Regions from separate parts of the Streptomyces sp. NPDC052042 genome, predicted to be linked through region 1. Evidence: riboswitches for the same ligand, from Rfam matches in the RefSeq annotation. Region 1 holds a riboswitch; each other region holds the start of a gene.
The links. Region 1 has a riboswitch for cyclic di-AMP ahead of ACIHCL_RS10115 (transglycosylase SLT domain-containing protein). Riboswitches for the same ligand answer to the same signal wherever they lie in the genome.
Positions count from the first base shown of each region.

Region 2: another riboswitch for cyclic di-AMP. It lies ahead of ACIHCL_RS19190 (M23 family metallopeptidase); the one in region 1 lies ahead of ACIHCL_RS10115 (transglycosylase SLT domain-containing protein).
Region 3: another riboswitch for cyclic di-AMP. It lies ahead of ACIHCL_RS07195 (NlpC/P60 family protein); the one in region 1 lies ahead of ACIHCL_RS10115 (transglycosylase SLT domain-containing protein).

Region 1 covers NZ_JBIUBU010000004.1:142,205-152,086, reverse strand. The annotation lists gene ACIHCL_RS10120 (MIP/aquaporin family protein) at 1-702, opposite strand, end outside; cyclic di-AMP (ydaO/yuaA leader) riboswitch at 1,689-1,873, shown strand; gene ACIHCL_RS10115 (transglycosylase SLT domain-containing protein) at 1,878-2,627, shown strand; gene ACIHCL_RS10110 (hypothetical protein) at 2,775-3,092, opposite strand; gene ACIHCL_RS10105 (APC family permease) at 3,495-4,892, shown strand; gene ACIHCL_RS10100 (DMT family transporter) at 5,207-6,130, shown strand; gene ACIHCL_RS10095 (lytic polysaccharide monooxygenase) at 6,280-6,870, opposite strand; gene ACIHCL_RS10090 (HEAT repeat domain-containing protein) at 7,307-8,611, shown strand; gene ACIHCL_RS10085 (SMI1/KNR4 family protein) at 8,758-9,522, shown strand; gene ACIHCL_RS10080 (Gfo/Idh/MocA family protein) at 9,676-9,882, shown strand, end outside.
Region 2 covers NZ_JBIUBU010000010.1:257,307-267,188, reverse strand. The annotation lists gene ACIHCL_RS19215 (sporulation protein) at 1-1,089, shown strand, start outside; gene lhgO (L-2-hydroxyglutarate oxidase) at 1,370-2,626, shown strand; gene trmB (tRNA (guanosine(46)-N7)-methyltransferase TrmB) at 2,619-3,482, shown strand; gene ACIHCL_RS19200 (PrsW family intramembrane metalloprotease) at 3,893-5,419, shown strand; gene ACIHCL_RS19195 (aldo/keto reductase) at 5,582-6,526, opposite strand; gene ACIHCL_RS19190 (M23 family metallopeptidase) at 6,710-7,960, opposite strand; cyclic di-AMP (ydaO/yuaA leader) riboswitch at 7,972-8,123, opposite strand; gene ACIHCL_RS19185 (PP2C family protein-serine/threonine phosphatase) at 8,487-9,581, opposite strand; tRNA gene ACIHCL_RS19180 (tRNA-Met) at 9,869-9,882, opposite strand, start outside.
Region 3 covers NZ_JBIUBU010000002.1:424,240-434,121, forward strand. The annotation lists gene ACIHCL_RS07170 (PspC domain-containing protein) at 1-32, opposite strand, end outside; gene ACIHCL_RS07175 (PspC domain-containing protein) at 261-1,559, shown strand; gene ACIHCL_RS07180 (LuxR C-terminal-related transcriptional regulator) at 1,543-2,250, shown strand; gene ACIHCL_RS07185 (NlpC/P60 family protein) at 2,330-3,370, opposite strand; gene ACIHCL_RS07190 (hypothetical protein) at 3,726-4,079, shown strand; gene ACIHCL_RS07195 (NlpC/P60 family protein) at 4,216-5,430, opposite strand; cyclic di-AMP (ydaO/yuaA leader) riboswitch at 5,429-5,592, opposite strand; gene pcrA (DNA helicase PcrA) at 5,799-8,243, shown strand; gene ACIHCL_RS07205 (M23 family metallopeptidase) at 8,409-9,882, opposite strand, start outside.

The sequences.
Region 1 (9,882 bases):
CCCGTACTGGTCCCGCCATGCGTTCCCATAACCCGTCAGAAAACTCGCAAGTCTGGGCCCGAGGTCGCGAGCGGGATTGATCGCGTATCCGGCATTGGTTCCGTACGCCATGCCGATGGCCACCACGATCAGCCCCACCACGAATGGCCCCATATTGGCGCCCGGCGCCGTATTGAGTACATCCGTGACCGCGAGGATCAGCAGTATCAGAATGGCGGTGCCGATGATCTGGTCCCGTAGTGCTCCCCATTCGGTGACAGGAAGCGCGGTATTGCCGTTGGCGGGCAGAGTGGAGAAGACCGCTTGCGTCTTGATGGTGTGTCCGGGATCCACCCTCGCCAGTGCTTCGGTGTAATTCCAGCGCACCACCAGTGCGGCGACGAAGGCTCCGGCGAGTTGCGCGAGGGAATAGGGCGCGACCTTCTTCCAGGGGAAATCCTTGAACACCGCGAGCGAGAGCGTCACGGCAGGGTTGAGATGAGCACCGCTCAGCCGCCCCGCCACATAGACGCCCAGCGTGACACCGAGCCCCCAGGCCCAGGCGATGCTGTCGTGGTTACCGAGTCCGCCCGGCGGTTCGGTCAGCGCACCGCCGGCCGCGACCTGGGCCACCACGCCGCAGCCGAAGAGGACGAGAACCATCGTTCCGACGAATTCCGCCGCGAGTTCCCCGCCCAGGCCCGACAACACGCGCCGCTGCATGGGGTTCTCGCTTCCTGTCAGGGCACGGGCCGTCGGCGGCATTGATCCAGAAATGAGCGTAGATGCATGGTTCCGCTTCCGCCTGCGATGGCGAGGCGTTGGTGTGAGGGCGAGGCATTGGTGTGAAGGCGGGACCCGACGTGCCCGACGGTGCGGACGACGCCCGGGGCGGGTGTCGTGCGACCCGAGGCGCGGGTGCTCGACATGACGCCGGGCCGGTCTCGGAAGGGTGGGGGGCTGGTGTCGTGCGGCGCGAGGAGAGGCATCCGCCATTGGCGCGCATACGGCCGCGACTGCGCACGAGAGCCTCGACGCCGTGGTGGGCGGCCGTCGGCAGGGAGCACTCACCAGCCGCGTCTTTGCGCTCGGACCCGGAGGCGTGCCCGCCGGACGGCGGCGGGACGCTGTTGTCCGGCGGGCGGCGTCGGGGCCATACGGCTGCCGCCCTCGACGGCGCCCCGCTCCGCGCGCCCTGGCCGACCTCCGGGCCTCGCCCGCCCGTCTGCGCGAGGTGCGCCGGCGGCGTGAGGGAGGGAGTGAGGCCCGTTGGGTGCCGCCGTGCCCCGTACCCTCGCCGGCCCCCGGACCTGCGCGTTTTCACCGGCCGAGGCGGCCGTGAGTCACGGACGGGGGGCGTGCCGGGCCGTCCCGAGAGCTCTGCTCGCTATCTCCGGACGAGTGAAATGTCCAATTTGGGAGCGTATGAAGCGAATTGCAAATTTGGTAACTAAAAAATGACTTAGGTGCATGTTGGGGAGTTTGGCCTCCAGGCGGAATGCCCCTTTTGTCACTTCGTGGCGTGAGTCACTCACAAGCCTTCCGGAAAGCCGGGCCGTGCCCTGGCTCCCCTTGTCGCACAAGGGGGAGTGGGTTCGCGCTGTGAGCTGGGTTACTAAGAATTACGTGAATTGATCAAGTGAATCAATTGTGATCAAAAAATGAGGGCTTGTTCCGTTCCGCTTTTCTCGCCTACGGTCACCGTCAATCCGGACGGAACGCCGAATCCTGCCGCCGTCCGAGAAACCGACCACTCATGACGGCAGGAGCGGGGGAACCAGGTAGGCCGCCGGTCCGGTATACGGAACGGCTCGGGGTGAAGTCGCATTCCCGTGCGACCAGACATCTCCAGTCTGAACCCGACAGCTCACCTCGCAGGCGACGGAGAGGAATTCACCATGACCGCAAAGGGCACGCGCCGTCGCCGTTCGTCCACTTCGCTGACCCGTGGCATCGTCGCCGCGGCCGGTGTCGCCCTGGTGCTTCCGCTGATCGGAGCGGGTTTCGCCGAGGCCGCTCCGACTCAGGCCACCACCGGAAAGGCTGCGGTGTCGACCGCCGTGAGCACCAGCGTTTCCCCGCAGAAGGCCGCGACCGTCACGCATTCCGTGATCTCCGGAGAGACCCTCTCCAAGATCGCGCAGAGCTACTCCCTCAAGGGCGGCTGGCAGAAGCTGTACGAGGCCAACCGGGAGACCATCGGGAGCGACCCCTCCCTGATCCACCCCGGAATGGAGCTGGCCGTAGGCGCCCAGTCCGGCTCGAAGGCCGCCGCCGGCGCCTCCGGTGCCTCGTCCGCGACCGTCACCGCCGCACCGGTCTCGTACTCGAACAACCTGGACGGCTGGATCAGGGAATCGCTCGCCATCATGGCCAAGCATGGAATTCCCGGCAGCTACGACGGCATCCACCGCAACGTCATCCGCGAGTCCTCCGGCAACCCCCGGGCCATCAACAACTGGGACTCGAACGCCGTCGCCGGAACGCCGTCCAAGGGTCTGCTCCAGGTCATCGACCCGACGTTCCGTGCCTACCATGTGCCCGGCACCGTGTTCGACAGCTACGACCCGGTCGCCAACATCACCGCCGCGTGCAACTACGCCGCGGACAAGTACGGCTCCATCGACAACGTCTTCGGCGCCTACTGACGCACACCGGCACCGGCCCGGTCGCCGGCCGGGAACACGACGGGATGCGCCCCTCGGGAAGCCGCACGGCTCCCCGTGGGGGCGCATCCCGTCTCGTACCGGGCCCCCGTCGCACCGCCCGCCGGGCGGGGCCTGCCTCGCCCGTGGTCACTCCAGGGTGCTGCCCGTCGGCCGTTCCGGCCGCCGCAGCGGCGGTCTGGGGACCGTCGCCGCCGAGCCCTCCCGGACGGAGTGCACCGCCGCGTCGTGGAGGCGCCGGCTGTCCTCCTCCGAACGACAGGGCACGGGGCTGCCCGACATGGTGAACCAGTCGATCGCACCCGTGTACTGCACGGTCACCTGAGCCGTGTCGTCGGCCCAGGTCGTGTGCACGGTCAGGTCCCCGGTCAGGACGCCGACCTCGTCCGTGAGCACGCCGCCGTGCCCCGAGAACACACCACGAGTCGTCCATGACGCCCAAGCCATGTGTCCAGGCTGGCACCGGGTCCGCGGATGCGCGACTCGTGGGAACCTGTGTGCCCGACCGTGCATGCCACGTCGCCAGGGGTTACGGCCCGCGCGCGGACGGCTCCGGGGCGCTCCGGGGCGCTGCCCCCGGTCCGCCATGCGAAACGCGCGGAACTTTCCTTCCGGGCCGGCTGCGGTTCCCGCACCCTCCGAACTCCCGCAGTTTGACGCACTTTTAACATCGAACCGTTGAATCGTTGCTCCAAAACAACGAATTCCGAAGGTAAATAGCTCTTGACCTACGGAACTCGTCAGGATTGCATGTCGCGCTGGGAGCGATGAAACCACTCACCACGTCCTCGTCTGGAGGCGATACCGCTCCCGTGCTCACACCTCGCATCTGTTGATCGGAAATGCACGATGACCGAAACGCTCAGCGCTCCCCAGGCGCTCGCGCCGGCGACCGGCCCCACCCCGCAGAAGCTCAAGCGTTCCATCGGCGTCGTGGGCGGAACACTGCTCACGCTGTCCTGCGTGACGCCCGCCTCGACCCTCTTCGTGGTCGTACCGGACCTGTTCTCCAGCCTCGGCACCTACACCGCCCTCACCATCGCCATCGGCTCCCTGCTCTGCATCGCGGTCGCCTTCTGCTACTCGGAACTGGGCACCCTGATCCCGAGCGCCGGGGGCGAGTACGCGATGGTGTCGACCATGGCGGGGCGGCTGGCCGGATGGCTCGTCTTCGTGCTGTCGCTGCTGGTCGTGATGATCGTGCCGCCCGTCATCGCCATGGGCACGGCCGACTACCTCGCCCCGGTGGTGCACATCCCGGCCTCCGTCGCGGGCGCCGGCGTCATGCTGCTGGCCACCCTCGCCGGTCTGCTGGACCTGCGGGCCAACGCCTGGATCACCGGGATCTTCCTCGTCCTCGAAGTGATCGCCGCGGCCGTCGTCGCCGTACTCGGCTTCGCGCACTCCGAGCGCGGGGCCTCGGCCCTGGTGCACGGCCAGGTCGCCTCGTCGAACGGTACGACCTCCACGGTCACCGCGATGATGGTGGTCTCGGGACTCGCGATCGCCCTCTTCATCACCCAGGGCTTCTCCACGGCCGTCTACCTCTCGGAGGAGCTGGAGAACCCGCGCCGCAACGTGGCCCGCACCGTGCTGGCCACCCTCGCCATCTCCTCGGCGGTCATCCTCGTCCCCGTCATCGCCATCACGCTCGGTGCCCCGGACCTCGCGGCGCTCACCTCCGGCGACCTCAACACGATGGTCGCCGCCTGGTCCAACTCGGCCGTCGGCACGTTCGTCAGCCTCTGTGTGGCCCTCGCCATCATCAACGCGGGCATCGTGATGGTCATCCAGAACTCGCGGGTCCTGTTCGCCTCGGCCCGGGACAAGGCCTGGCCCGAACCGGTCAACGGCGCGCTGTCCCGGCTCGGCCGGTTCGGCTCCCCGTGGGTCGCGACGCTGGTCGTCGGCATCCCCGGTGCGGCGCTCTGCTTCGTCAACCTGGACACCCTGTACGGCGTCACCGGAGTCTCCGTCACGGGCATGTACCTGCTGGTCGCGGTGGCCGCCCTGCTCTGCCGCCGCGGCGCGCACCGCGACGCCCCGGCCTGGCGGATGCCGCTGTGGCCGGCCGTCCCCGTGCTGCTCATCGCCGTGCTCGCGTACATCCTGACCCAGCAGGAGGCCCAGTACCTGCTGTGGACCGGCGGCATCACCGCGGTCGCCACCCTCTACTGGGCCCTGTACCTGCGGCCCCGCGCTCAGACCCGCTGGCTGGTCAGCATCCCGGAGGACGCCCACTCCTGACCGGATGGCCCGGCCCGGCCGCACGAGCCGACCGGCCCGGCCCCACCACGGCGTGACGACGGCCGTCGCCCCGGACAGACGTCCCGGGCGGTGGCCGTCGCCGCATCCGGGGGGGCGGTGGACGCGCCCCCGTACGGCGCACCATGATGGGCCGCCGGGCGCGGGACCCGGCTCTCCCCGGCGGCGGAGGGCCACCGCGGTCCGTGGGCGCGAGCATCCGACGACGGTCGGGCCACGCGCTCCAGACGGTTCACCGCCCGTGCCGTCCCGCACCCCGCCCCGCCGCCCCTGAGCCGCCCGCGAAAGGTGGTGCCGTGCCGGTCGTCCTCGTTTCGCTGCTCGCCGGTACCTGGCTGCTCTCCGGTGCCCTGGTCACCGGGACCGATCCGCTGATCGTCGCCGTGGGCCGCACCGCGGTGTGCTGTGTGGCGCTCACCGCCGTCGCCGCGTCCCGCCCGGACGGCAGGGACGCCCTGCGCCGGACCGCCGCGCGGCCGGGCACCGTATGGCTGCTGGGCCTGCTCGGATTCGCCGGGTACGCGGCCGGTACCCTGCTCGCCATCCCGCGCATCGGCACCTCGCTGACCAACCTCGTCGTCGCGCTGATGCCCGTCGTGTCGGTGGTGGTGGGCGCGATGTTCTTCGGCGAGCGGCCCGGGGCGCGCGGGGCGGCCGGGGCGGTCCTGGCGTGCGCGGCGGCGACCGGGTACGCGTTACTCGGAGCGGACGCGGGACACGTGGACGGGGCGGGCCTCCTGCTGGCGGGAGCCGCGACGGCGGGCTTCGCGGTCTACGGCTACCTGTACCGGCGGCGGCTCGCGGTCCTGCCGCCGCTCGCCGTGCTTCCCGTACTGCTCGCCGCCGCCACGTGCCTGCTCCTTCCCATGTCCCTGCCCGCGCTGCTCGGCCACCCTCCGACGATGGCCGCGACCGGTGGCATCGCGCTGCTCGGAGCGGCGGTCTACGCCCCCGCCTACGTCGTGCAGCACCGGCTCATCCTGCGGCGCGGGCCCGTCGTCACGGCGGCGGTCCAACTGGCCGTGCCGTTCACCGTGCGCCTCGGCGACTGGGCGCTGCGCACCGCGCCCGCGCCGTCGGCCATCGAACTGCTGCTCCTCGCCGTGTGCTGTGCGGGCATCGCCCTCGTCACCGTCCGGCCGGACGGCTCGACGCGGTCGAATGGCCGCCCGGCCCCGCTCCGCACCTCGCGCCCGGCTCCGCCCTCGCGGGATGTGTGAGGCCGGCCCCGGGGGTGCCCGGTCCGGTGCCATGTGCCGGCCCGCGCGGACCTGCCCCGTGCACCGTTCCGGCGCCCGGAGCGGCATCCGGCGCACCGGCCCGCGCGACGTGCGGCGCGAACCGGTGCGTGTGCGGACGCGGGCACGGCTCAGAAGGTCACGTCCGAGCAGGCGTAGAAGGCGTTGCCGGTGTCGGCGATCGTCCAGACGCCCAGGATCAGGTGCTTGCCCGACTTCTGCGGCAGGACTCCGGAGTGGCTCTCCGTGGCGCCCGGCAGACGGCCGCCGAAGGGCACGGTCAGGAACGGCTGGGGCTCCAGGTCGGCCCGGGTGAGGGGCCTGGCGGGGTCGTAGCCGTCCTTGGTGATGTAGTAGCGGAAGTCGGTCGTGGCGTGCCGCGCGCTGATCCGCCAGCGGAAGGTGTAGTCCTGCCCGCCGGTGATCTTGGTCGCGGGCCAGTTGCCGCCGCGCGGGTCGTCGAGCTCGGAGAAGCGGCCGATGCCGCCGGCACAGATCGTGCCGTCGACCGGACCGCGGGCGGGGAAGCCCTTCGGTCCCTCGACACTCGGCGGCTCCCACTGGATCTGTCCGCAGTTGCGCACGGTGCCGTTGCCGCACAGCTGCTGGCGGCTGATGGGAGCGTCGGTGTAGCCGTGGCTCTGGGCGGTGCCGGCGGTGGCGACGAGGGAAGCCCCGGCGATGCCGAGCCCGAGCAGTAACGAGGTGATCCTTCTGCGCATGCTTCGCTCCTGAGGGAGGTGGGGGCGCTGCGGGACCGGGAGAGGAGCGGACGCTCCGTCAACCGGGGCCGAGACCAGCGAACATGACCCGAAGAGGCATTAGGTCTAGACCAAGTTCGAGGCTAGCCCGAGGAATTGGTCATGTCCATACCAGGTGCCCGATCCCGGTGAGACGGTCGACCGCACCCGGACACGAAGGGTGATGCCGCGACTGAGGTCCCGGCAGATCCCCGCGGACCTGGCATCGTCCACACCCCGTGAAGCCGCACAGCGGCCGGGCAGCGGAGCCGTGGAACGCCTTCACCCGCGACCTCGGCCGTGGCCGGTCCGCTTCGTGCGTGTGTTCCGGCCGAGCCCTCCGGGTCCAGGACCCCGACGGTTCTGCGGTGCTTGCGGCGCTCGCGGTCAGGCCGTGTGCCACGCTGATGGAGTGTTTGTGACACTCGACGCCCTGGACTGGGCGAATCTGACCCACGCCTACGGTCGCGCCACCGACGTGCCCGAGCAGATCCGCGCACTGCGCTCCGCCGACCGCGCCGTCCGGGAGAGCGCCCTCGGTGAGCTGCACGCGAACATCTTCCACCAGGGCACCCGCTACCAGGCCAGCGCCGCCGCCGTGCCGTTCCTCCTGGAACTGGTCGCCGATCCCTCGGCACCGATGCGGCCGGCGCTCCTCGGACTGCTGACCGCTCTGGCGATCGGCTACGACGACGCGCACCTCCCCGCCGGATACGCGATCGCCGCCCACCGGGAGGCCGCCGAGGGCGGGCCGGAACTCCTGGCGGATGCCGAGGCGTGGATGTCCGCGGGACCGGATGTGCCGGACGCCCGTCCCGGCCCCGAAGAGGACGCCGACGAGGAAGAAGAGGGCGAGGAGGAAGAGGAGGACGACGACGAACTACCGCCGCTGTACGCGTACCTGGACGAGCTCACCGACGACGAGCAGACCCGGCTGCACGCCTTCTTCGAACTGGCCGCCTATGACGCCGTGCGCGCCGGGCTGCCGATCGTCCGTGCCCTGCTCGGCGCCGAGGACTCCGACCTGCGTACGGCGGCCGCCCACACCCTGGCCTGGTTCCCGGAGGAAGCAGCAGCCACCCTGCCCCCGCTGATACCCCTGGCCGACGACCCCGACCCGGTCGTCGCCGCCACCGCCCTGGTCGCCGTCGGCCTGCTCGCCGGACCCGGATCGGAGCGGGTCGTGCCCCTGCTGCACGCCGCCCTGGACGACACCAGGGAACTGGTGCGCTGGGGCGCCGCCACGGCACTGGTCCGGCTGAACGGACCCGAGGCGGGCCACCGGGCCGTTCAGGAGCTCCGGTCCCGCCTCGCGGGGCAGGCAGAACGGGGCGACGAAGTACCGTTCCTCGACGGCGACGTAAGGGGACACGCCGCGCTGTCGCTGTGCCTGCTCGGTGACGCGCACGCGGACGACACGTACACCGCTCTGCTGGCCTCGCTGCCGGACATCTCCGGTACCGAGGCGCTGACCGTCGTCCAGGCCGCTCTGGGACTGGCGTTCCCGGAGGGCGCCCCGCCCGGTGAGGTTCCGTTCGCCGCCCTCGACGACCGTGGTCGACGGCTGGTCCGGGTGCTCGCCCAGTCGCCCGGAACATGGCTGGTGGACGGGAGGCCCTTCGGCAACTTCGCCATGCTCGTGAGCGGTTACGGGCTGCCCGGCGACGCGCAGGCGATGGCCGCGTACACGGCGGGCGGACCGTCGACCCGTAGGGCACGGTGAAGCACACGGCACACGGTGTCTGGCACACGCCGCGCCCCGCGGCCGCCAGGGCAGCGCGGCGCACCACGCGGACCTCGTCCGCCCGGACCCCGAAACGCTGTCACCCGTCGCGCACGTGTGTGCGGCGGCCTGGCAGACTCCGCGTCGTGAGACCTGACCTGACCCGACTGCGGGACATGATCGACGCTGTGTCGGAGCCGGGCCGAGGACCCGCCGCCACCCCTGAGCCGGCGATCCGTGAGGCCGAGGCACGCGTGGGGCCGTTGCCGCCGTCGTACCGGTGGTGGCTGGCGGAGTACGGGCGCGGCCGGGCCGGACGTGCGGAGATCGCGAGCGTCATACCGGTCGATTCAGCCGACGACGTGTACGAGTCCATCACCGCCGGCTGGCGGCTGGACGGCACCCGGCTGTGCTTCGCCGTCGAACCCGACTGCGGTGACAGTTACTTCTTCGCCCTCGACCGGGACGGCGGGGCCGGGGACGGGGAACATCCGGTGGTGTGCCAGGACGGAACGGACGGTGGCGAGTACCCCGTCGCGGAGTCCTTCGCCGGTTTCCTGACCGTCCAGGAGGCGCTCTCGCGCGGGCTCCGAGAGGGCCCCAACCCCGCGATCGCCCGCCTGTGGCGGTCGACGCCGGGCGTCCTGCTCGACAACGGTGTCCTGGTGTACGGACCGGACCTCATCGGGGAACGCAACGAGACCTTCGAAGTCGCGCGGTACGCGCCCCACTGGGTGCTGATCGGCGACGACAGCGGGGGAGGCGGGCTGTTCATGCGCCGCCACGGCCGGGACCGGACGCGCGTCCACCGCCTGGATCTCGGAGCGGTCGACGAACACATCGAGGCGAACGGCGACCTGGTGACGGACGACCTCCTCGGCTGGCTGCGCGCGGGCGGCCCGCTGCGCTGACGAGGAGCCCTCGGCGGCTGACGACGCCGGCGGGGCCGGGGGCGTCGTCGGCCCCGCTCCAGTTGTCGGCGCCCGCGGGCTCCGGCATTCCGCCGCCCGGTGAGCGGGGGAGTCCGGGCGTGCGGTTCGGCGGCGTGAAGGTAGCCTCTCCCGATGCGCATTGGGATCGTCGGAACCGAGAACAGCCACGTCGACCACATCGTCGACCACCTCAACGTCCGGAGGGCGGGCGGTGACGCCCGCGTCGTGGCGCTCAGCGGCGGGCGCAGCCGACGCAACGAGACGCTCGCGTCCACCGGCGCGGGGATGGCGATCGTCGATGCGCCGTCGGACCTGCTCGGCATGGTGGACGCCGTCATC
Region 2 (9,882 bases), on a different contig from region 1:
CCGCAGAGCGCGTCCACGTCCCGGGGCGGAACGGCCGCCAGGGCCGCCTCCCCCGCCAAGGCCGTCGGGGCCGCCAAGACCGCGCCGTCGGCCCCGCCCCGGCCCAGCGGCACGGGCGCGAGTGCCGGCCCGGCCCCGGCCGCCCATCCGGTCACGAGTGACATATCCCCCCTGCGGGTCGGTCACAGCGATGTCGCCAAGCTGCGCGAGGCGGCCCAGGACGCCCGCCGCTGGGACTCCAAGTACGGCGGCGGGGACTGGCGTTCCTCCATGGTTCCCGAGTGCTTACGGGTCGACGCGGCGCCGCTGCTGCTCGGTTCGTACAGCGACGAGGTGGGCAGGGCCCTCTTCGGCGCGGCGGCCGAACTGACCCGGCTCGCCGGCTGGATGGCCTTCGACACCGGGCAGCAGGAGGCCGCGCAGCGCTACTACATCCAGGCGCTCAGGCTCGCGCGGGCCGCGGCCGACGTGCCTCTCGGGGGGTATGTCCTCGCATCGATGTCGTTGCAGGCGACCTACCGCGGGTTCGCCGACGAGGGGGTCGATCTCGCCCAGGCGGCCGTCGAGCGCAACCGAGGGCTCGCCACGGCCCGCACCATGAGCTTCTTCCGCCTGGTGGAGGCCCGCGCCCACGCGAAGGCGAACGACGCGCCGACCGCGGGGGCCGCGCTCAAGGCCGCCGAGAGCTGGCTGGAGCGTTCCCGGGACGGCGACGCGGACCCGTCGTGGCTGGGCTTCTACTCGTACGACAGGTTCGCGGCCGACGCCGCGGAGTGCCACCTCGACCTGAAGGCGCCCCGGCAGGTGCGGCGCTTCACGGAACAGGCCCTGTCCCGGCCCACCGAGGAATTCGTCCGCTCGCACGGGCTGCGGCTCGTGGTGTCCGCGGTGGCCGAGCTGGAGTCGGGGAACCTCGACGCGGCCTGCGCGGCGGGAACCCGCGCGGTCGAGGTGGCGGGCCGCATCTCCTCCGCGAGGACCACGGAGTACGTACGGGATCTGCTCCACCGCCTCGAACCGTACGGGCACGAGCCGCGCGTCGCCGAGCTGCGTGAACGGGCCAGGCCGCTGCTGGTGGCGCCCGCCTGACCGGTCCGCCGGGCCCGTCGCCGGGCGTGGTGCACGTAACAACGTCGTGCGCCCGCCCGCGCCCGCCCGCGCCCGCCCGCGCCCGCCCGCGCCGGGACGCCGCACGCGGCCCGGCGCGGCACATCGGCCGAAGGCGCCCGAAACGTCCGTGCGCGGGCGCGTACCCGGGCCGGGCACGCGCCCGCGCACGTGATCGACGAAGATACGCGCCACGCTGGGTCTCACTGGTTTGAGTGCGATGTCAGCGGGTCAGTGCACTATCGGGGTGGGAGGTGGCGTGGTGACGACGCATGCGGCGTACGACTGCGACGTGCTGGTGATCGGCGGCGGAATCGTCGGCCTGTCGACGGCGTACGCCCTCACGCGCACCGCTCCCGGCACCCGGGTGACGGTGCTGGAGAAGGAGTCCGGGCCCGCCCGCCACCAGACCGGGCGCAACAGCGGCGTGATCCACAGCGGCATCTACTACCCACCCGGCTCGCTCAAGGCCCGCTACGCGGTGCGCGGCGCCGCCGAGATGGTCGAGTTCTGCGCCCAGCACGGCATCACGCACGCCGTGACCGGGAAACTGATCGTCGCGACCGAGCGGTCCGAGCTGCCCCGGCTGCATGCGCTGGTCCAGCGCGGACGGCGGAACGGACTCCCGGTGCGGGAGCTGGGGCCCGCCCAGATCGCCGAGTACGAGCCCCGTCTGCGCGGGCTCGCCGCGATCCGGGTCGGGACGACGGGGGTGTGCGACTTCACGGCGGTCGCGGCCCGGCTCGCCGCCGAGGTGGAAGCCGCGGGCGGGGCGATCCGCCACGGCTCGGAGGTCGTCTCGGTCGACCGGCGCCCCTGGGGCGTGGCGGTGCGCACGGCGGACGGCGCGGTGGTGCGGGCCCGGGTGCTGGTCAACTGCGCGGGGCTGCACTGCGACCGGGTGGCACGCCTCGCGGGCGACGACCCCGGAATGCGGATCGTGCCGTTCCGGGGGGAGTACTACGAACTGGGACGGCCCGAACTGGTGCGGGGGCTGGTCTATCCGGTGCCCGACCCGGCGTTCCCGTTCCTCGGGGTGCATCTCACCCGGGGCCACGACGGCGGTGTGCACATCGGCCCGAACGCGGTACCGGCGCTGGCCCGCGAGGGATACGCGTGGCCCGTCGTGCACCCCCGCGAGCTGGCGGACACCCTGGCCTGGCCGGGCGCCTGGCGGATCGCGCGCAGGCACTGGCGGTACGGGGCGGGCGAGGTGCGCCGTTCGCTGTCGAAGCGCGCGTTCACGGCGGCGGTGCGACGGCTGCTGCCCGATGTCACGGAGGCTGACCTGCGGCCCGCCCCGGCCGGGGTCAGGGCCCAGGCGGTGCTGCGCGACGGCACCCTGGTGGACGACTTCCTGATCCGTGAGGCCCCGCACACCGTCCACGTACTGAACGCCCCGTCGCCCGCCGCGACGGCCTCCCTGCCCATCGGGCGGGAGGTGGCACGCAGGGCACTGCTCCGGGCGCGGGAGACGGGGTGGAGACCCCCCACCGTAGAATCGGGGCATTGTGTCTGAGCCCTTGAACCCCTCCGCGCATCCTCCCGCAGACCGCTCCGCGGGCGCCTCCTCGGCGGCGGTGCACTCGTCCCCCGCCGGGATTCCGGACGATCTGCGCGCCGCCTCCTTCGAGCGGCAGCGCAGGCTCCGCCAGGAGCCGCGCTTCCCCGGCGGTCCCGCCATCGATCCGGCCGGATCGCACCACGAGCGCCGTATCCGCAGCTTCCAGCCGCGCCGGAGCCGTGTCACACCCGGCCAGGAGGACGCCCTGAAGCGGCTCTGGCCCCTCTGGGGCCTGGACATCGACGGGCGGCGGGTCCTCGATCTGCCCGAGTTGTTCGACGGGCTGCCGGTCGTGCTGGAGATCGGCTTCGGCATGGGCGAGGCCACCGTGCAGATGGCCGCCGGCGATCCGGGGACGGGCATCCTCGCCGTCGACGTGCACACCCCGGGTCAGGGCAATCTGCTCGGTCTCGCGGACCGTGAGGGCCTGTCGAACGTCCGCGTCGCCAACGGTGACGCGATCATCCTGCTGCGCGAGATGCTGGAGCCGGACTCGCTGGACGGGCTGCGGGTGTACTTCCCCGACCCGTGGCCCAAGAAGCGCCACCACAAGCGGCGACTGATCCAGCCGGAGTTCCTCGACCTGGTGGCCCGGCGACTGAAGCCCGGCGCCCTGGTGCACTGCGCGACCGACTGGGAGCCGTACGCGGAGCAGATGCTGGAGGTGCTGACCGCGCACCCCCTCTTCGAGAACACCGTGCCCGAAGGCGGCTACGCGCCGCGCCCCGCGTTCCGGCCGCTCACCCGGTTCGAGGGCCAGGGCCTCGCGAAGGGCCATGTCGTGCACGACCTGCTCTTCACCCGCCGCTGACGGTCCCGGCGCCGCCCACCGCCGGCGCCGCCGTCACCGTCCCGGCGCCCTGGCGGCACACCGCCGTTCCCGGGTGCCCCGTCACCCCACCGGCGCCGCCCGTCGCCTCATCACCACCCCACCGGGGCTCCCCGCCGCTCCCCGCCTCCGCCGCCCCGCCCCCTCGTCGGCGCCGCCGACATCCCGCCACCGACATCCCGCCACCGGCACCCCACCACCGGCCTTCGTCGGCATTCCCCGTGGCCGGTGTCGGTGCCGCTCGTTAGGGTCGTGGGGTGGTACACGAAGGGTCTGTCCAGCAGCGGCAGCCGCAGCCGGCCGTCCCGCTCCTCGAGGAGCAGCGGGTCGGCGAGATTCTGGCGGCCGTGCCGGAGCGCAGGCACTGGCGGTACCGGCCGCGTCGCGTCGGCATGATGTGGCGCAGCCGAACGTTCCGCATCGTGGCCGTGTGCACGGTGCTCGCGCTGTGCGGCCTGGCGATCCTGGCCCTGGTCCGCGATCAGACGGGCACCGAGGGCTTCCTCGTCGGTCTCGGCCTCGCGGTGCTGCCCGTGCCGCTCCTGATGGCGGCGTTCCGCTGGCTGGACCGGGTGGACCCCGCGCCCTGGCGGAACCTGCTGTTCGCCCTCGCCTGGGGCGCGTTCGCGGCGGCCCTGATCGCGATCCTCGCGAACTCCTTCGCGACCCGCTGGATAGCCACGGCCACCGCCGACCCGTTGAACGCGGACAACCTCGGTGCCACGGTCATAGCACCGGTCGTCGAGGAGAGCGCCAAGGCCGCCGCCATCCTGTTGGTCTTCCTGTTCCGAAGACGCGAGTTCAGCGGAATCGTCGACGGCGCCGCCGTCGCCGGTTTCACCGCGAGCGGCTTCGCCTTCACCGAGAACATCCTCTATCTGGGCACCGCCTTCGGTGAGGACCAGCAGATCGGGACCTCGGGCGTCGTCTCGGTGACCGCGGCGACGTTCTTCGTGCGGGCGGTGCTGTCGCCGTTCGCCCACCCGCTCTTCACGGTCCTGACGGGAGTGGGCTTCGGGCTGGCCGCCGCCAGCGCCCGGAACCAGTGGTTCCGTCGCCTCGCGTTTCCGTTGCTGGGGCTCGTCCTCGCCATGGGCATGCACGCGCTGTGGAACGGGTCGGCCTCCTTCTTCGGCCCGCTCGCCTTCTACGCCGTGTACGCGGTGATCATGGTCCCGCTCTTCGGTGTGGTGACCTGGCTGGTGATCTGGGCGCGCCGACGCGAGCTGCGTGCGCTCGCCGCCGAGCTGCCCGCCTACGCGGCGGCCGGCTGGCTGGCCCCCGCCGACCCGCTCGCCCTCTCCTCCATGCGGGCCCGCGGCCTGGCCCGGGACGCGGCCCGGCGGAGCCACTTCCCCGGCACCGGGACCGGCTGGGGGAACCCGTACGGACCCGCCCCGGTCCTGTACCCCGCGCCGGCTCACCCGACCGTGAACGGCCACGGTCCGGCCGCCGTGAACGGTCAGGGCCCGGTCCCCGCGTACGGCCACGCCCCGGCGGCCCCGGCCGGTGCCCCCGCCCCCGCCCCCGCCCCCGCCCCCGCGCGAAGCACGGCACAAAGCAGAGCACAGGCCAAGGCACAGCGCGAGGCACGGGCCCAGGCCAAGGCACGGGGCAAGGCCGCCGCCCGCACCGTCGCCGAGTACGAATCGTTCGCGATGTCGCTGGCCTCGCTCCGCCGCCAGGGCCGCCGTGGGACGGCGGGCCCGGACTTCGCCGTACGCGAGCTGGAGCTGCTGCACCACCTCTGGGAACGCCGGGACGTGGCCGCTCCCGCCCTCGCCTACGCGGCGCAGAGGGCGGGGCTCCTGCGCCCGCGCCCCTTCCCGCCCGCTCCGCCCGCGTACTGGCTGCCGCCGGGCCCGGGAGCGTTCCCGCCCCCGCATCAGGCGTATGGCGGCCACAACCCGTACCGATAGCCGAAGACGTGTGAACGCCCCGGGGCCCCGGGGCGTTCACGGGTAGTGCGCCGACGACGCCCGCGCGGCGGGGTCGGCCACGGACGGGAACGGGGCCGCGGGCGGAGTGCGGCCGAGGGCCGGGATCCGCCCGTCAGGCCCACCGGACGGCCGGGCGAACGGTCAGGCGGACGCCTCGGTGAGGTCGGCCAGTTCCTTCTCGGTCAGCCGGAGGTCGGCGACGGCCGTCAGGGCGGGCAGCTGCTCGACCGTACGGGCCGAGGCGATCGGCGCGACGACGGTCGGCCGGGACGCGAGCCAGGCCAACGCCACGGTCGCGACCTGCGCGTCATGGGCCTGCGCGACACGGTCGAGTGCGGCGAGGACCTTACGCCCCCGCTCCGACTCCAGGTACTTCGCCGCGCTGCCCGCACGCACGCTCTCCACCTGGGCCCCCGCGCGGTACTTGCCGGTCAGGAAACCGGAGGCCAGGGCGTAGTACGGGACGGCGGCGAGCCCGGCCCGGGCGGCCGTGTCCTGGAGCGCGCCCTCATACGTGTCGCGGGAGACCAGGTTGTAGTGCGGCTGGAGGGCGACGTAACGGGCCAGCCCCTCGCGCTCCGAGAAGTCCACGGACGCCTGGAGCCGTTCGGGGCTGATGTTGGACGCGGCGATCTCCCGCACCTTGCCGGCCTTCACCAGCCCGTCGAGGGCGGTGATGATCTCCTCGACCGGAACGGACTCGTCGTCGAAGTGCGTGTAGTAGAGGTCGATGTGGTCCCTGCCGAGCCTGCGCAGCGACTCGTCCGCCGCCGCCTTGATGGTGGCGGCGGAGAGCCCCTTGTAAGAGGGGTGGGAGCCGACCTTGGTGGCGATGAGGACATCGGAGCGGTCGGGGCGTGCCGCGAGCCACTTGCCGATGACGGTCTCCGACTCGCCGCCCTCGTTGCCCGGCACCCAGGCGGAGTAGGCGTCGGCGGTGTCGATGAAGTTGCCGCCCACCGCCGTGTAGGCGTCCAGCACGGCGAACGACTGCGCCTCGGCGGCCGTCCAGCCGAAGACATTGCCGCCGAGGGCGAGCGGGAAGACGTGCAGATCGGAAGAGCCCAGCTTGCGAAGAGAAGTCATGCGTGGATCAACGTGTTCCCGTCGATCGGGTATTCCGTCCATCGGCCGCCCGGGGGACGGCCGATGGACGGTCCCCCGGACGGCCGGACGGCTGGGGTCGCCAGGACCGCACGACGTCTCGGGGTACGGGGACCGCGTATCCGCTCAGGTCGCACAAGGACCCGAACGGGCCCGGAGACGTGCTCAGATGTTGAGGCCCTTGCCCCGCAGCCAGGACATCGGGTCCACGCCCGTGCCGTCCGCGGTGTGGACCTCCAGGTGGAGGTGCGGGCCCGTCACATTGCCGGTCGCGCCGACCCGGCCGATGGTCTCCCCGGTGGAGACCTTCTGACCGATGCCCACACCGATCGAGGACTGGTGGCAGTACCACACCTCCGTGCCGTCCTCCAGCTCCAGCACCGTGCGGTAGCCGTACGAACCGGACCAGCCCGCCGACGTGATGGTGCCTCCGTGAACGGCCTTGACCGGGGTGCCCGTCGGCGCCGCGAAGTCGAGGCCGGTGTGGTGACCGGAGGCCCACATCGTGCCGGCCTGCCCGTATGTCGAGGTGATCGTGTACGAGCTGGTCGGGATGGCGTAGCTGGCGGCGAGCTTGGCGAGCCGCAGGGCCTCGGCCTTCTTCCTGGCCTCCTCCTCGGCCTTCTTCCTGGCCTCCTCCGCCTTCTTCTTCTCGGCGGCGGCCTTGGCCTCGGCGACGTCCTGCTGCTTCTTGGCCTCGGCGGCGGCCTTTTCCGCGGCGGCCCTCTCCTGGGCCTCCCTGGCCTCGGCGTCGGCGGCGGCCTGCTGCTGCTCGGCCTGCTGGAGGATACGGGCGCGGAGCGCCTCGCCCGCGTCGGTCGTGCCCTGCTCGGCCTCCGCGGTGGTGATACCGGCGGTGGTGAGCGGGGCGGTGTCGGCCTCGGCTCCGTCGTTCTCGGAGTCGTCGGAGAGAAGGGAGCCCACGCCGGGAAGGGACTTGGCGTCGGGCAGTTTGTCCGTGATGGCGTCGGGAAGGGAGATGGAGACCGGCGGCTTGCCCTGTGCGGTGGCCATGCCGCCCGCACCGACCGCCGCGATGACGCCGACCCCGAGTACCGCGGAGCTGCGGGCGAGTCCGCTGCGCTGCTTGGTGACGCGGTGCCTGCCGCGCACCGGGCGGACGGACTCCTCGGTGGGGTTCCACTCCTCCCAGCCACGCTCGGAACCGGAGTCGCCGTCGACGCGGAAGTCGACGCCGGAGAAGGCCGCGGTGGCGGCCACGTCCGGTTCGCCTCCCTGGTCCACGGCGCCGAGACCGGCACCGGGCACCGCCGCCATGCCGATCGTTCCGTGGTCGGAGCCGTAGGCGGCACCGGAGCCGTAGCCGGGGCCCGCGCCGTAACCGGGGCCGAAGTCGGCACCGAACGCGGAGTCGAGCCGGGTGGGGGCCTCGGGGGCAGGCTTGTTGGACGCCACGGGGGCGCACTCCTTTCCTTCCTTCTCGCCTACCGGGTTAGCTGACGGGTTCGGAGCAGGAAGGTCTCCTACGGGCTCCGCGTCTCTCACGAGACCCGGATGTCCGATTCACCCCAGGGTGTTGGTTCCCCGGTTCCCTTGCGGAATTCGGCGCTCGCGCACGGTGCCGCCTCTGACGACGGCTGGGACGACCGCGCTGCGTTATCGAACGTTAATAGACACCCGCCCCTGATTCCAAGCCGCTCCCACCGATCGTTCACGCCCACGGCCTGGACTTTAATGGACATCTCGGGGCGTAATCAGACGAGTTGATCGTGCCTCAACCGTTATCTATTTTCTGACGTTGCGTCAATTGTTATGCGGAGCGACGCCTTTCGATTACAGACGGTTGCAGGCCCGGCCCTGCCGACTCCCCGCCCCTCCGGAACACCGCTGCCCGCCCGATCCCCCTCCGACTGGCCGCCCCGGCCCCCGAGCCCTCCGCCCTTCGCACCCCGCCGACCGCCCGAACCAGCCGGACCGACCGTCACATCGGGTCCGGCCCCACGATCCGGACGGTCCTGCGCCGCTCCGGCTGCCCTTCCGCGGGGCGTACGACCGCGAGCAGGGCCAGATCGTCGGTCGTCTCGCCCCCCGTGTGCCGCCGTACGTCGTCGGTCAACGCGGACAGCAGTTCCTCCGGCCCGGGAAAGATCCGCCCGCGCAGCCGGGCCGCCGGATCGTAGAAGACCCCGTCCGCGTTCCGCGCCTCGGAGAGGCCGTCGGTGTAGAGCAGCAGCGTCGCCCCCGGCGGCAGCTCCCACGCGTCCGCCCGGTCGGGCCACGCGCCCAGGTCCATCCCGAGCGGCAGCGCGGGCATCGAGGGCTCCAGTACGTCCAGCCTCCCGTCCGGGTACAGCAGGATCGGCTCGGGGTGGCCGCGGTTGACGATCCGCACCTGGCACAGGCCGGCCGGGATCTCGGCCAGCACGGCGGTGGTGAAGCCCTCGACGGCGTCGGGACCGCCCCGGCGGGTGCCCCACTCCCGCACCAGCGCGCGCTCCAGGCGCCGCGCCACGCCCTCCAGCGAGCGTTCCTGTTCGGCCGCCTCCCGGAAGGCCCCGATGACCACCGCCACCGTCTCCACGGCGTCGAGCCCCTTGCCCCGCACATCGCCGACCACCAGCCGGACTCCGTACGGGGTGTCCGTCACTGCGTACAGGTCGCCGCCGACGAACTCGTCGGCCTGCGCCGCCTCGTACCGTGCCGCCACATGCAGCCCACCGATCCGGTCGGAGGGCTTCGGCAGCACCGCCCGCATGGCCCGCTCCGCGATGACACGGGCGGAGGCCAACTGCTCGTTGCTCCGCCACACCACCCGGTTGATCACCACCGCGAGCACCGAGACGGTCGCCAGGGTGAGCAGCTCGATCAGTGGAACAGCCGCCGGCAGCGAGTCGGATGCCAGCCGGAGCGCGATGACGGCCAGCATCGAGGCGATGCCGGTGAGCACGGTGGTGGACAGCGAGAAGAACGGCGCGGCGATCAGCGGCGCCGCCACGAACAGCGGAATGGCGGTGAAGACCGACGGGGTGAACAGATCGAACAGCAGCCCCCCGATGATCATCAGGATCGGCAGCATGCGCACGAACCGTCTGGCGCCGACGCCACCGGCACCGGCGTGTCCGCCGCGCCGCTTCAGCCGCTTCCACACCTGTGGTCTCCTGCCCGGTACACGCACGGCTGCGGACGGTACCGCGCCCCGCACCCAGGCTCACCGGAGCACAGCCGCGCGGCGACTCCGCATCGCCCAAGAGAGGGACGCTCGTGGCGCACCTCACACACCATCCACGCCTCTCGCACCATACGACGATGGCCCGGAAACACTCCGGGCCCGGCACGCTGTGCGCGTACCGGGCCCGGATTCAGTAGCGGGGACAGGA
Region 3 (9,882 bases), on a different contig from region 1:
ACACCGGGAGGGGCGTCCTGGGGAACGGTCATGGCTCCATGGTGACGGTCCGACCGCCCGTCCGGGACCCGCCCCCACCCTGGCCCTTCCCTGATATCGGCCCGACGGATCCCCTGGGGGCCCGCCGGGGGAGAGCCCGCCGTTCCCCGGTGGTCTCGGCGGCCTCGGCGGGGAGAGACCACGGGGCCGGGACCTCTCAGGGTGGAGTCCGGGACGGACCCTGATGCCGCGGCCCCCACGGGCATGTGACCATCGGGGGCATGCAAGCCGCCACGCCCCGGACCATGAGCTCCGGCAGGACCGAGCCGGAGGAACCGTCGTCGCGCAAGCTGTACCGCAGCGACGACGGACGGCTGCTCGGCGGCGTCGCACGCGGCCTCGCCGGGCACCTCGGACTGCCCGTCGCCTGGGTGCGGTTCGTCTTCGTCGGACTGTTCTTCGCCGACGGGCTCGGTGCGCTGCTCTACGCCGTGTTCTGGATCGTCGTCCCGCTCGGCGTCGGCGGCGTGGAGGCCCCGCGCCCCCTCTTCGAGACCGCACCGGACGGCACACGCCGGCTGCGCAAACCCGACAAGGGACAGGTCTTCGCCCTCATTGCGCTGCTCATCGGCGCGATGGTCTTCGTCCGGGACGTCGACATGGGCAGCGGGGCCGACCGCTACATCTGGCCCGCGCTGCTGATCGGCGCCGGCTCCGTCCTGGTGTGGCGGCAGGCCGACAACGCCCGCCGCGCCCGCTGGATGGAGGTCGGCAACCGCCGCCGCGTCCTGCACCTGGCCCGGGGACTGGCCGGGGTCGCCCTGGTCGGCCTGGGACTGGCCGCCTTCATGGTGGTACGCGGCTCGGCCGCCCAGCTCGGCAACGTCCTGACCGCCGCCATCGCCGTCCTCACCGGCATAGCGCTGCTGGCCGGCCCGTACCTCGTGCGCATGACCCAGGACCTCTCCGAGGAACGCACCATGCGCATCAGGGCCCAGGAACGCGCCGAGGTCGCCGCCCACGTCCACGACTCGGTGCTGCACACCCTCACCCTGATCCAGCGCAACGCGGAGGACGCGGGCGAGGTCCGCCGACTGGCCCGGGCCCAGGAACGCGAACTGCGCAACTGGCTCTACCGGCCCGAGGGCACCGGCAAGGACGAGGCCGACGAGCCCGAGACCGTCGCCGAGGCGGTCAAACGCGCCGCCGCCGAGGTCGAGGACAAGCACGGCGTCCCCCTGGAGGTCGTCGTGGTCGGCGACTGCCCGCTGGACGAGAAGCTGGCCGCGCAGATGCAGGCCGCGCGCGAGGCCATGGTCAACGCCGCCAAGTACGGTGGCGAGGGCGGCGCCGTACAGGTCTACGCGGAGGTCGAGGGCCGTACGGTCTTCGTGTCGGTACGCGACCGGGGGCCGGGGTTCGACCTGGACTCCGTACCGGGGGACAGAATGGGCGTACGAGAGTCGATCATCGGCCGGATGCAGCGCAACGGCGGCACGGCGCGACTGCGTTCGGTGCCCGGCGGGGGCACGGAGGTCGAGCTGGAGATGGAGAGGGCGAACGATGACGGAGACCACTGAGACGACCGGGAGCCCGGGACCGGGGCCGGAACGCCGGGTGAGGGTCGTGCTCGTCGACGACCACCGCATGTTCCGCACCGGGGTCCAGGCCGAGATCGGCCGCACCGAGGAGACGGGCGTCGAGGTGGTCGGCGAGGCCGCCGACGTCGACCAGGCGGTCACCGTCATCACGGCGACCCGCCCCGAGGTCGTCCTCCTCGACGTGCATCTGCCGGGCGGCGGCGGGGTCGAGGTGCTGCGCCGCTGCGCCCCGCTGATGAGCGCCGCCGAGAACCCGGTGCGCTTCCTGGCACTGTCCGTCTCGGACGCCGCCGAGGACGTCATCGGGGTCATCCGCGGCGGCGCTCGCGGCTACGTCACCAAGACGATCACCGGCACCGACCTGATCGACTCGGTCTTCCGCGTCCAGGAGGGCGACGCGGTGTTCTCGCCCCGGCTGGCCGGCTTCGTCCTCGACGCCTTCGCCTCCACGGACGCACCGCCGGTCGACGAGGACATGGACCGGCTGACGCAGCGCGAGCGCGAGGTGCTGCGGCTGATCGCCCGCGGCTACGCGTACAAGGAGATCGCCAAGCAGCTCTTCATCTCGGTGAAGACGGTCGAGTCGCACGTCTCGGCGGTGCTGCGCAAGCTCCAGCTCTCGAACCGTCACGAACTGACCCGCTGGGCGACGGCCCGACGGCTGGTCTGAACCGCACCCCGGGCCGTCCGTCCGGGCCGGAGCACCGGCGCGGACGGCTGCGGAAGCCGAGCGGCGCTCCGGGACGGCCTCATGCCACCCGGGTCGCCCCGGCGAACGGCATCTGGTCGATGGGGGCGATCCGGACCGGGGCACCCGGGCGCGGGGCGTGGATCATGCGGCCGTCGCCGATGTACAGCCCGACGTGGCTGATGCCCGAGTAGAAGAACACCAGATCCCCCGGGGCCAGTTCCGAGCGCGACACCCGCTGCCCGGCGTTGATCTGGGTGTGCGTGGTGCGGGGCAGCGAGACACCGGCGGACCGCCAGGCGGCCTGGGTGAGCCCGGAGCAGTCGAACGAGGACGGGCCGGTCGCCCCCCACACGTACGGTTTGCCGAGCGCCCCGTGCGCGAACGCCACGGCCGCGGCGGCACGGGCGTTCGGGGCCGCGACGGGCCCACGCGCCCCGCCGCGGTCGGCGCGGGGCCCGGAACCGGCGCCGTCCGCGTAGGAGGCGCGCTCGGCCGGGGACAGTGTGGCGAGAAGCCGCCGGGCCTCGGCCAGTTTGGCGCGGATCGTCGCCCTGTGCTCCTTCAGCTCGGTGCGGCGTGCCTCCAGCGCCGCCAGCTTCTTCCCGGCCTCCGCGCGCAGCTGGGCGATCCGGGCGACCTGCCACTGCACCGCGTCGACCTCGCGGGCCCGGCGGTCGCCGAGCCGGTCCAGGTAGGAGGCGCGCTCCAGATACTGGTCCGGGTCGGAGGAGAGGGCCAGCTGAACGGACGGGTTCAGCGCCCCGCTGCGGTACTGGGCGGCGGCGAGCGAGCCCAGGGTGTCGCGCGCGGCGTTGAGGCGGTCGGTGCGCCGGGCGGCCTCGTCGCGCAGCTCGTCGACGGCCGCGGCGGCGGCGGTCGCCCGCTCCTTCGCGCCGTTGTACCGCTCGGTGGCGACCTCGGCGTCGCGGTAGAGCCGGTCCACCTCGGCCTCGACCCGGGCGGGGCTCCGCCGGGGGTCGGCGTGCGCGGAGCCCGGCAGGGCGGCGGCGGTCGCGGCCCCGGCGAAGGCGAGGGCGGCCGCGGTGCGGGCAGCGGTTCCGGTGTAGGGGCGCTGCTTGGGTTTCCGATGCGCTGCCACGGGGTCGTGCGTCCTTCCTGACGACTGCCCGCCGGGGACTACCGGCGGGCCCGCCCGAGACCCGGCGGCGGGGCACCGGAAGGGGAGCGGGCCGCCGCCGCGGTTCTCGGCGGGGCGACCGGCGCTCCGTCCGGATGCGGAGCGGGGGTGTGGCCGGTCGCCTGGTCAGGGACGCTATGCCCAGGGCACGGGAAAGAGTCGTAATGACGCTCATTGTCTGAATTTGACGCGACACTGTCGTCAATCGACCAGAGGAAGTGCGCCAGAGTCGGGCAATTGGTGCAGACACGAGTGAGGATCCTGGAACGTGCACCTGCCCGCCGAGTGGTGATATGGGCAAGGCTAGGCTGCGCCCATGGACGTACTCATTCATCTCCTGGTCGCCCTGCACATCGTCGGTATCGCCTCGCTGCTGGGCGGTTTCCTGACTCAGATGAAGGCCATGGGCGCGGGCACGGCCCGATTCGTTCCGGCGATGCTGCACGGTGCGCTCACGATGCTGATCACCGGCGTCGCGCTCGTCGGCCTCCACCAGGCCCAGGGCCACGAGGTGAACAACATCAAGGTCGGCGTGAAGCTGCTGGTCCTGGTCGTCATCCTCGCGCTCGTCTACATCAAGCGTGACGAGGAGAAGGTCGACAAGGGCGCCTTCGGGGCGGTGGGCGGGCTGACCCTCGCCAACATCCTCATAGCCACGCTCTGGGTCTGAGCCCCCGCCTCCGCCGCGCGGGCCGTTCGCCCCTGCCGGGCGAGCCCGCCTCCGGCGCGCAGGCCCCGCCGCCGCGCCGTGCGAGCCCCTGCCGGGTAGTCCCGCAGGGGCTCGCCGCCGTTTTCGGGGCCGTCGGCTACGCCGGGCGTACGCTGCCGTAGATCGGCATGTAGTAGATCGACTCCTCGCGCACGTTCGCCCCCGGCTTGGGCGCGTGGATCATCATCCCGTCGCCCTTGTAGATGCCGACGTGGCTGATGTCGTCGTAGAAGAACACGAGGTCGCCCGGGAGCAGGTTCTCGGTGGCGACACGGGTGCCCACGCCGACCTGGTCCCAGGTGGTGCGGGGGAGGTTCACGCCCGCGGCCTTCCACGCCGCCTGGGTGAGCCCGGAGCAGTCGTACGAGGACGGGCCGGTCGCGCCCCAGACGTAGGGCTTGCCGATCTGGGCCGCGGCGAAGGCGAGCGCCTTCTGCGCCTTGGCCGTGGTGCCCGTGCCCGTTCCAGTCCCCGTGCCCGTGCCCGTGCCGGTCCCCGTGCCCGTGCCGGTTCCTGTGCCGGTTCCTGTGCCCGTTCCGGTTCCTGTGCCTGCGTCGGTGTCCGTTCCGCGGGAGGACTCCTTCTCCGCGGCCCGGCGTTCCGCCTCGGCGGCCTGCCGCTCAGCGAGCTCCCTCGCCTTGCGCCGGGCCTCGGCCTCCTTCTTCCGTTCCAGCTCCGCGAGCCGCGCCTTCTCCTCCGCGGTCAGCTTCGACAGCAGAACGCGCGCCTCGCCCAGCCGCTTCTGGACGTTCCGCTTGCTCTCCCGCAGCGTGTCCTGCGTCTCGGTCAGCTTCTCCAGGCTCTGTACCGCCTCGGCACGCTTCTTCGCCGTCCTGGTCTGCTGCTTGCGGAACTCCGCTATCGCCTGCTGCTGCCGGCTGGTCATCCGCTCCAGCAGCTGGCTCTGGTCGAAGTACGCCTGCGGGTCGTCGGCCAGGAAGAAAGTCGCGCTCGGCGCGATGGTGCCGGAGCGGTACTGGGCGGCGGCGTAGGTACCGAGCGTGGTGCGGGCCTCGTTGAGCTTGTCGGCGCGCCTGGCCACCTCGTCCAGCAGGTCGTCGACCTTCGCGCGCTGGGTCGCGGAGGCCTCCTTCGCCCGGTTGTACTGCTGGGTCGCGGTGCCCGCCTGCCGGTAGAGGTCGTCGACCTGCTTCTGGACCTCCTCGATGCCCGGCCGTGGGGCGGGCGCGGCCGTGGCGCTCTGTGTGGAGAACAGGGTCACGGACGCCAGAGCCGCCGTCGTGAGCCCGACGGCCGGTCCGGTGGTGCGCACCCGGGTGCGCGGTTTGCGATGCGACGCCAAGGCCGGCATCTCCTTCCGTGGGCCGCCTGCCGGGTTAGCTGTCGGGTTCGGGCGGAAACGGAAGGCTGCCCTACGGTCCGCGTGGGGTAAGGACCGATTCACCCCGGTATGCATATGGGTCCCCGGCTCCGAACTCCCATGGCGGCAGTCCGGATTCGGCGAGGGCGCCCGCTTGGCGTGGTTCGCCTCAGGGGGTACGGTCGCCCGGTCCGAGCACGCTAGCCAACCCGTGGTGCCGCTGTGAAGGTCGATGTTCGATTTGTCCGATACATTTTCGTGACCTTCGCCGCGTCCGCACCCTCCGCGTGGTCGCGCGGTGCATCGCAAACCGCGCACCCGCCGGGGATGACGGGACGGCCCATTAGACTCGATGAGCGATGAGCAGCCTCTTTGATGACAGCTTCCTGGCCGGTCTCCAGCACGCGGAGGACGGGCCCCCGCCGCCCCCCGAGGACCTCGGACCCGAGCACGTGCCGGAGGATCTCTTCGCGGGCGTGTTCGACGGGCCCCCGCCACCCAGGGACGCGTACTACCGCGACGGAGCGCACCGCCCCGTCGTCGACCCCGCCGCGCTCCTCGACGGGCTGAACGACGAGCAGAGTGCCGCCGTGGTCCACGAGGGCTCGCCCCTGCTCATCGTCGCCGGAGCGGGATCCGGCAAGACCCGCGTACTGACCCACCGCATCGCCCACCTCCTTGCCACGCGCGGGGTGCACCCCGGCCAGATCCTGGCGATCACCTTCACCAACAAGGCCGCGGGCGAGATGAAGGAGCGCGTCGAACAGCTCGTCGGCCCCCGCGCCCACGCCATGTGGGTCATGACGTTCCACAGCGCGTGCGTGCGCATCCTGCGCCGCGAGTCGAAGAAGCTCGGTTTCACCTCGTCGTTCTCGATCTACGACGCCGCAGACTCCAAGCGGCTGATGGCCCTGGTCTGCCGCGATCTGGACCTCGACCCGAAGCGCTTCCCGCCGAAGTCGTTCACGGCCAAGGTCTCCAACCTGAAGAACGAGCTGATCGACGAGGAGACCTTCGCCGGGCAGGCCGCGGACGGCTTCGAGAAGACCCTCGCCCAGGCGTACACGATGTACCAGGCGCGGCTGCGCGAGGCCAACGCGCTGGACTTCGACGACATCATCATGACGACGGTCCACCTGCTCCAGGCGTTCCCCGACGTCGCCGAGCACTACCGCCGCCGCTTCCGTCACGTCCTGGTCGACGAGTACCAGGACACCAACCACGCCCAGTACACCCTCGTACGCGAACTGGTCGGCCCGGCGGGCGAGGGCGACGCCCCCGCCGAGCTGTGCGTCGTCGGTGACGCGGACCAGTCGATCTACGCGTTCCGGGGCGCGACGATCCGCAACATCCTCCAGTTCGAGGAGGACTACCCGGACGCGACCACGATCCTGCTGGAGCAGAACTACCGCTCCACACAGACCATCCTGTCCGCCGCCAACGCCGTCATCGAGCGCAATGAGAACCGCCGCCCCAAGAACCTCTGGACGAACGCGGGCACGGGAGCCGGGATCACCGGCTACGTCGCCGACACCGAGCACGACGAGGCGCAGTTCGTCGCCGACGAGATCGACCGGCTGACCGACGCGGGCGACGCCAGGGCCGGCGATGTCGCCGTCTTCTACCGGACGAACGCGCAGTCCCGTGTCTTCGAAGAGGTCTTCATCCGGGTCGGCCTGCCCTACAAGGTCGTCGGCGGGGTGCGCTTCTACGAGCGCAAGGAGGTCCGGGACGTCCTGGCCTACCTCCGGGTCCTCGCCAACCCCGAGGACGCCGTCCCGCTGCGCCGCATCCTCAACGTGCCCAAGCGCGGCATCGGCGAGCGCGCTGAGGCGATGGTCGAGGCCCTGTCCCTGCGCGAGAGGATCACCTTCCCGCAGGCGCTGCGCCGGGTCGACGAGGCGTACGGCATGGCGGCCCGGTCGGCCAACGCCGTCAAACGGTTCAACACGCTGATGGACGAGCTGCGCACCGTCGCCGAATCCGGGGCGGGCCCGGCGGTGGTCCTGGAGGCCGTCCTGGAACGCACCGGCTACCTCGCCGAACTCCAGGCGTCCACCGACCCGCAGGACGAGACCCGCATCGAGAACCTCCAGGAACTCGCCGCCGTCGCCCTGGAGTTCGAGCAGGAGTGGAGCGAGGCCGGCGAGGAGGGTGCGGGCACCCTCGCGGAGTTCCTGGAGCGGGTCGCGCTCGTCGCGGATTCCGACCAGATCCCCGACGAGGACGAGGAAGGCACCGGAGTCATCACGCTGATGACGCTGCACACCGCGAAGGGCCTCGAATTCCCGGTGGTCTTCCTCACCGGCATGGAGGACGGCGTCTTCCCGCACATGAGGGCGCTCGGCCAGACCAAGGAGCTGGAGGAGGAACGGCGCCTCGCCTACGTCGGCATCACCCGGGCCCGCGAGCGGCTCTACCTGACCCGGGCGGCGATGCGCAGTGCCTGGGGTCAGCCCTCGTACAACCCGCCGTCGCGGTTCCTGGAGGAGATCCCGGACCAGCACCTGAAGTGGAAGCGCACCGGGCCGATGGCCGCTCCGGCCGGACCGACGTCCGGGATCACGTCGTCGCTGTCCTCGTCGCGTGCGCGCACCGGCCCTTCGGGTTTCGCGACCCGGCGGACCTCGGACAAGCCGGTGGTCGCGCTGGCCGTCGGCGACCGGGTCACGCACGACCAGTTCGGACTCGGCACGGTGACGGCGGTCGAGGGCGTCGGAGACCAGGCCAAGGCCACGGTCGACTTCGGGGACGAACGCCCGAAGAAGCTGCTGCTGCGGTACGCCCCGGTCGAGAAACTGTAGCCGGTAGCCGCCCGGCCCTCGGCCCACTGGCCGGGGGCCTGCTTTGTGGGGGCGCGGGCCCGGCAGAGTCGACCGGGCCCGGCCGCCCGCTTGCTCCGTGCGCGAGGCCGGGGCGGGGCTCAGACGGGCCGCTCGGACGGGGGCGATGCCCAGTCGGGGCGCTGCTCAGGTCGGGTTGACGCCGTGGCTGCGGAACCAGGGCAGCGGGTCCGTCGCCGCGCCGCCCCCGGGCCGTACCTCGAAGTGCAGGTGCGGACCGGTCGAGTTGCCGGAGTTCCCGGAGTACGCGATGACGTCACCGGCCTTGACCGGGCCCGAGCGGATCCGGGTGCTGCTGAGGTGGCAATACCAGGTCTCGGTGCCGTCGGCCATGGTGACGATGGCCATGTTCCCGTAGGCGCTGTTCCACTGCGTGCGCACGGTGCCGTCGGTGGCAGCCATCACCGGCGTGCCGTAGGAGACGGGGAAGTCGATGCCCGTGTGCACGGACATCCAGTTGACGCCCGCCTGGCCGTAGTACGCGCTGAGGCCGTGCTGGGCGACCGGCAGGACGAACTTGGGCCGAAGCGCCTCCCTGCGGGCGGCTTCTTCCAGGCGCTTCTTCTTCTCGGCGGCCTGCCGCTCCCGCAGGTCGATGCGTTCCTGGGTGCGGCTGGCGCGGTCGGCGAAGTTCTGGGCGTCGGCCCTGAGGTTGGCGAGCTGGGTGTCCAGCTTGCTGTTGGCGGAGGCCGGTTTGACGGCACCGAGGTCGGAGGCCGCCAGCGTGGTGGTGTTGTCGTCCTTCTTGTCCTCGCCGACCAGACCGTTGACCGAGGCCGCGGCGATACCGGCCACGCCCATCACACAGGCGGAGGGAACGGCGACGGTGAGCAGCGCGGAGCGCTTCGCGGGGGAGCGCCGTCGGCTCCGGCCGCCGGCGCGTGCGTCGGAGCGGCCCGAGGAGCGACGGGGGCTGATCACGACCTCGTCCATGTCAGCGGTCGTGTCGGCTGCTGCGGGGGCCTCGTAGCCGTGGCCGGTGCCCTCCGCTTGGAGGGTCGTGTCGGAGACGTCGACGTCGGCCGTGGTGTCGAACGCGGTGAACGTGCCGATGGCGGTGTCGTGGGCCGCGTCCTGGTGGAGCGCGTCGGAGTCCGGGTGGAGTGCGGTGGAGTCCGGGTGGAGTGCTTCGGAGCCGTCCGCCCGCTCGTGCTCCGCTCCCATCGCCGCCTCGTGCGGCCCGTGCGCCGTGTGCGCGGCGAGGCCGTCGTGCTCCGGCTCGGGCAGCGTGCCGACGTTCCAGGCGGCGGTGTCGTAGGCGCCGGTGTCGTACACGCCGGCGCCGTAGGGGTCGGTGCCGTAGAGGTCGGTGCCGTACGCGGCCGTGTCGGCCGTCGCCCACTGGCCGGTCCCGTACCAGGCGGAGGTGTCCCACTGGCCCGTGGCGTCGGGGGCCCCGGCCTGCGCGGGGATGTCGGCGAAGGTGGTGGCGGTCATGGTGGTGGTCGCGGCCGTGCCGTACGCGGCGGGCGTCCACGTGGCGGTCGTTTCGTACGTCTGTTCCGGGGCGTAGACCTGCTGCGACTGCGTGTCGTACGGGGGGTGGGCGTCGTACACGGCGGTCTGGTGCGCGCCCGTGTCCCATGGCGCCGCGTCGTAG